2 regions of the Paenibacillus sp. FSL R5-0749 genome follow, and region 1 is predicted to be linked to the other one. Evidence: riboswitches for the same ligand, from Rfam matches in the RefSeq annotation. Region 1 holds a riboswitch; the other holds the start of a gene.
The links. A riboswitch is a leader RNA that binds a small molecule or an ion and turns the genes downstream of it on or off. The one in region 1 is predicted to bind cobalamin.
Positions count from the first base shown of each region.

Region 2: it holds a riboswitch for cobalamin, as region 1 does, so the genes downstream of both, cobJ (precorrin-3B C(17)-methyltransferase) here and nikB (nickel ABC transporter permease) in region 1, are expected to answer to the same signal.

Region 1 covers NZ_CP152005.1:286,897-290,089, forward strand. The annotation lists gene MKY85_RS01295 (AraC family ligand binding domain-containing protein) at 1-709, shown strand, start outside; cobalamin riboswitch at 787-980, shown strand; gene nikB (nickel ABC transporter permease) at 1,147-2,085, shown strand; gene nikC (nickel transporter permease) at 2,086-2,919, shown strand; gene MKY85_RS01310 (ABC transporter substrate-binding protein) at 2,934-3,193, shown strand, end outside.
Region 2 covers NZ_CP152005.1:6,227,620-6,230,812, reverse strand. The annotation lists gene MKY85_RS27780 (endospore germination permease) at 1-204, shown strand, start outside; gene MKY85_RS27775 (uroporphyrinogen-III synthase) at 335-1,171, shown strand; cobalamin riboswitch at 1,371-1,561, shown strand; gene cobJ (precorrin-3B C(17)-methyltransferase) at 1,964-3,193, shown strand, end outside.

The DNA of each region.
Region 1 (3,193 bases):
TTCCTATATTGTGCATTACATCCATGAAGGACGGGGCATCGTGTACATGGGGGACCAGGAATACAAGCTTAGCGAGGGACAGGGTTTTATCATTTTCCCGGATACGCTTATTCATTATGAGGCAGATCCCAAGGAGCCCTGGACGTATTCGTGGTTCGGTTTCAAAGGTGTACAAGCCAAAGCATTCATGCAACGTGCCCAACTGAGCCCGGAGCGCCCGATATATGATGTCCATGATACGATTACGATGGAACAGTTGTATACGGAGATGGTCCAAGCTTCCACGCGACCGGAAGGTGATGTGTTGAACCAGAGTCTCTTGTACCGCTTGATGGCAGAATTAATCTCTTCTTCACCTGTGAAGGAAGAGGTCGGGCAGCTCCTTTCAAACAAAGAAACATACATCCGGCAGGCGGTGCAATTTATGGAGAACAGGTACAGTCAGCGAACCTCCATACTGGATATTGCCCAAGCCGTGGGGCTGGATCGCACATATCTATCGGGATTATTCAAAGAGCGATATGGCATGTCGCTACAGTCATTTTTTCTGGAGTACCGTATGAATCGTGCTGCCGAACTTCTTCAGAATCCAGGGCTGTCGGTCAGTGAAGTGGCCCATTCTGTCGGTTATACGGACCCATTATTGTTTTCCAAGATGTTTAAGCGTGTGACGGGCGTATCTCCGAAGGGGTCGAGAATTCGCGATTAGACGCACCTAGTGTTTCAAATTTGAAAGAAAAGTTTTGATCATTAAACGTTGTCCCGCTATACTGATACAGAAGTGTAATTGAATATGTGGAACTTGGTGCTTTGCCCGTCAGGGTGAAAGCTTAATAGGGAAGTCCGGTGTAATACCGGCGCGGTCCCGCCACTGTAACAGAGGAGTTAGGTAGCGATAATCCACTGGTTTAGACCGGGAAGGAGCTGCAAGTGACGATGATTCTGGAGCCAGGAGACCTGCCAGGTTTAACAAACACAGTAGTACCCTACGGGAGATAGGAAGGTGTTTAGAGAGCATGATTTTTTCTGAAAATCTGTTTATTTAAGGCGTCCTCATCCAGTAACACGGAGAGGGACGCCTTTTTTGCTATGGACGGAGAACATCATGGCATATACATAAAGTTTTGGGGAAGGACGTTTGAACACGTGAGCAGATATATCATTAAACGATTAATGCAACTGGTAGTCGTATTGTTCGGCATCACGTTCCTGACGTTCCTGCTAACCTACCTGTCTCCTGGAGATCCAGCCAGACTTATGCTTATGTCTACAGGGGTAACGCCATCTGATGAGCTGGTCAGGCAGGTGAGGTCGGAGCTTGGATTGGACGAGCCCTTTCTCTATCGGTACGGGACTTGGTTGGGACAGGTGATGACTGGGGACTTCGGTACATCATATAAATACAATCGTCCAGTGCTGGACGTGCTGATGGCACGGCTCCCGGCAACGCTTTGGCTAACAGGAAGCGCCATGTTTCTGGTTATACTGGTTTCCTTTCCATTGGGGATGCTGTCGGCTGTCTATCGTAACCAATGGCTTGATCACGTCATTCGTCTGTTCTCTTTTGCCGGATTATCGATGCCCAGCTTCTGGTTGGGTATGTTGCTCATGTTGGTCTTCGGCGTACAGCTGAAGCTGCTGCCGGTGATGGGCAATTCCGGATGGTACAGCCTGATTCTACCTGCATGTACACTCGCGATTCCACTTGTTGCCCAGTACAGCAGACAGATTCGTGCGATCCTGCTTGAGGAGACAAGCCAGAACTATGTGATCGGAGCCAGATCCAGAGGTGTGAAGGAATCGATCATTATTTTTCGTCATATTCTTCCCAATGCCCTGCTGCCGATCGTTACCCTTATGGGTATGACAACAGGTGCTTTGTTAGGTGGTGCAGCGATTGTGGAAAGTTTATTTGTGTGGCCGGGTGTTGGACAGATGGCTGTAGATGCGATTTTCACAAGGGATTATCCGCTGATTCAGGGATATGTCATCTGGATGGCGATCATATATGTCGCCCTGAATCTGCTGGTTGATATATGGACTCATCTTCGTGATCCCCGAATCCGACTGGATGTGGATATATAGATGAGAGCCTTCAGACTGGTATTACTGCAGAATCGCTGGTTCACCTTCCTGCTGTCTCTGACCGCCTTCTGGATTATTCTTGCCATGGTTGCACCGCTGCTTGCACCACACGACCCACTTGCAACGAACTTTGCCAAAGTGTTGCAGCCATCCAGCGCCGAGTATCCTCTTGGAACCGATCAACTGGGCCGCTGTGTATTATCTCGTCTTCTGTACGGTGCACGTACCTCGCTGCTGCTCACCTTTATGATGATTGGCATCGTGTTTGTGTTAGGTGTAACGATTGGAGTCATCGCCGGTTTCGCTCGGGGGGTGACGGATATGGTGCTCATGCGCCTGTCTGATACATTAATGGCATTTCCGGGGCTTATTTTTGCGATCGCTGTGGTGGGGATGCTTGGGCCGGGATTGTTCAATACGGTTCTGGCACTGTCGGTTGTCTGGTGGGCGAAGTATGCAAGGATGGCCAGAAGCCTGGTGATTTCCCTTCAGCAAAAGGAGTATGTCGCTGCCGCTGCTTTCAGCGGAGCACGTAAAATACAGATCATCGGCAGGACGATCCTGCCCAATATGATGTCTCCAATCATCGTCATGGCGATGATGGATGTGGGAGGCATGATGCTGTCCATCTCGGGGTTGTCCTTTCTTGGGCTTGGCGCGCAGCCACCGAACCCCGAGTGGGGGGCCATGTTAAATGAAGGCAGAAGATATCTGCAGACTGCACCATGGCTGTTGGTTTATCCAGGTCTGGCGATATTCAGCACCGTCATTATTTTTAATTTACTGGGAGACAGTCTGCGAGATGTGCTTGATCCCAAGAAAAATACTGCTTAACTGGAGGAACCAGAATGAAGAGGAATTTTCAAAAATCAATGTTGCTCACCCTCATATCCATGTTGGTTGTGTTCTTGCTTGCAGCTTGTGGCACCGCCAATAATCCATCGACCTCGTCTGGTGCAATGGAGAAGTCGGCGGGTACGGACAAGGGTTCGACAAGTACACCAACTCATTTGAATGTGGCTCTGTTCTGGCTTGGCAGCAGTCTGGACCCGGCAGAAGAATGGAATGGCTGGACGCTGACGCGTGCAGCGATTGGGGAGACACTGAT
Region 2 (3,193 bases), 820 kb from region 1:
ATTGTTTTTGAAGTACTGTTCCCGCTTGTGCTGTTTCTTTTCCTTCGTCCTCGCAAAAAGGATAAAAAAGAATCTGCCCACCAGAAATCGGGAGAGCAGTCCAAGAAAGAGAAGCTTGAACAGGGACAAGAATCCACTGATTCGGAGAAGAACGGGGAGAAAAGAAGGCAGGATCGTCATGGGGGAGAACTCCAACCTTCCTGATACATTCCATCAAAAATCCTTATAGATGAACGGGCAAAAATAGGGTAAGCACAGTTTCGCTTCACAGAAGTACCCTGTATACTGTAGTCAGACTGATGAACATTCGGCTGGACTAACGGGGGGAACATGAATGGCTCAACATTTGGCAGGTGTGCGTGTAGCATTGACAGGACCACGAAAATCGAAAGAAATGTCCATACTGGTTGAAAAAATGGGGGGAATTCCGCTTGTGCGACCGGCACAGGGGACGGTATTCCTGGATGATCGGAATATCAGGGATGGGCTGGTATCCTGGATCTCAGACCCGCCAGACTGGGCGGTGTTAACGACGGGTATGGGATTGGATGCATTGTTTGAAATGGCTGAGGATATGGAAATTGCGGGACAGTTTTTGGATGTATTATCGGAATCCTCCATTGCAGCGAGGGGATACAAGACGGTGAATGCGCTCAAAAAGCGCAGATTAACGCCCCTGGTACGGGATGATGACGGTAGCACGGACGGGCTCATTCGAGAATTCACCCCGCATGATCTCGCAGGGAAAAAGGTCATATTACAGCTTCATGGGGAGACAGCTCCCAAACTCGTTGCATGGTTGGAAGAACAAGGTGCAATCGTCAGACAAGTGCTACCTTACCGCCATGTACCGCCGGAAGATGCAGAGCTGGAACAGCTGTTGAATGAAATTCTAAAGTTCGAGGTAGATGCTGTTGCGTTCACAAGTGGACCCCAGGTCAGATTTCTGACGCAATATGCGGCCTCCAAGGACAAGCTTGAGCCGTTGCTTGCCGCTTTCAGACAAGGCGTAATTCCTGCATCCGTAGGTAAAGTTACAGCAAACTCCATGCGTGAAGAAGGCATTGAGGCGCTGGTCATTCCGGAGGAAGAGAAGATGGGTGCACTCATCGTTGAACTTGGACGTTACTTTTCCGCAGGGCGTGCAGACAAGGTTGGCGGTCAGCAATAAAGGTTGAGTCGTTAACAGAAACGAACTCAATGCAAGGGTTGTTGGATGGTTATAACGAATGGGATATGCATAGGTTATTCCGGGTTCTGATCCGATTTTTGGATCAGGACTTTTTTCTGTTTTGTCTGAAAATAGAAGAATGGATAAGTATCATAAGCATGGACATTATTTCCTGCACGGTGTTATTATGAAAACAATATTGAATGAAAACAAGCAAGGTGCTCTTGCGTGCAGCAAGAGGTAACAGGGAATCGGGTGAAAGTCCCGAGCGGTCCCGCCACTGTAATGGTGAAGCCCTTTTTGATCCAAGTCACTCGGAAAGCCGGGGAAGACAGAAAAGGAAGCTGATGATCCAAAGCCAGGAGACCTACCTTGCATGTGTCACCAAACCCTTCGCGGAAAGGAGTGGTGTACGAAGAATCAGGAATTGGGCGAACAATCGGTTCGCCCGGCTGGCCCCTCCAGGCCACATAGTCACAGGACTACCCTTCGGGAGTCTGGGGCTGTGTTCTTGAGTGTACGTACATGCGTATCCCATCCGTTACAAGGATGGGATTTTTTTGTTTTTTTAGATAAATGCACATCCTTGCGATACCTACCCTGTGTCGGGAAATTGCAGGTAGAGGAATAGATTAGTTGGATCATAACGGTTGATGTAAGAGCCTTGTTCGATAGTCTGAGTAAACAGAGCTGACGAGTTGAACATGCAGTACAGCGGGGGAGAAGGTCGGCATAGCCGCCCTTCTTCACTGTTTAGATCAGTACGACAAGTGTGATGAAGGAGGAGAAATCATGCAAGATCAAGGCAAGCTGCTGATTATCGGGTTCGGCCCGGGAGCAATGGAACATATCACCAAGCGGGCACTCGAAGCACTTCAGGAGAGTGAGGTAATTATCGGATACAACACGTATGTGGATCTTATTCGCCCTCTGTTGAACGGGCAAGCGATTGTACGTACAGGCATGACGGAGGAAGTAAGCCGTGCACAAGAAGCGGTTCGACAGGCGGAGATGGGCAAAATTGTTGCCGTAATTTCCAGCGGTGACGCAGGTGTGTATGGTATGGCTGGACTGGTGTACGAGGTGCTGATGGAGCAAGGTTGGAAGCCGGATACGGGTGTTGCCGTCGAGGTTATTCCGGGCGTATCGGCCATTCAGTCCTGTGCATCACTGCTGGGTGCCCCTGTCATGCATGATGCATGTACGATCAGCCTTAGTGATCACCTTACGCCGTGGGAGACCATTATTCGCCGGGTTGAAGCCGCAGCTTCTGCTGATTTTGTCATTGCCCTGTACAATCCACGCAGTGGACGGCGCACACGCCAGATCGTGGAGACACAGGAAATGATCCTGCGTTATCGTGACCCACAGACCCCCGTAGGTCTGGTGAAAAGTGCATACCGTGAGCGTCAGGACGTTGTCATGACCACACTGGAGGATATGCTGAATCATGATATCGGCATGCTGACGACCGTGATTATCGGCAACTCTTCGACCATGATGTACGAAGGACTCATGGTCACCCCCCGCGGGTATCAGCGGAAATATACGCTGAACACCGCGGAACAGTCGCTCAGACCTCATGAGCGACTACGCACGGAAGCCGAGCCATGGTCGCTCGGCGCAAGGGAAGCCCGCGCTGCCGCCTCCGGCGAGGCAGCGGGCGAGAGCGCGGCCAGCGCTGCATCGGCCGCGCAGCCACAGGCGGAGCCAGCCCTGCGCGGCGCAAGCGCCGGAGCGGGCACGGCTCCGCAAGGGCAGCCGCCCACTGGGGCAGCTGCCATTATGCCTGCGGCAAGCTCGGCGAGCGGCGCTGGCACCGCCGTGCTTGCCGGCGAGCGACCTGCGCCCGTTGCGGCAGAGGCCGCTCCGGGCCGAGTCGCAGAAGCGCCACGCGTCAGCGCAGCTGCGCTGGCCGCCGAGGCGCTGACACGGCTCGCGGCAGGCGGCGCGCTCGCGGGCGAATCGGCGAGCCGCTGGCTGAATGCAGCAGCGCCGAGCCGAGAAGCAAGTTCACCCCAG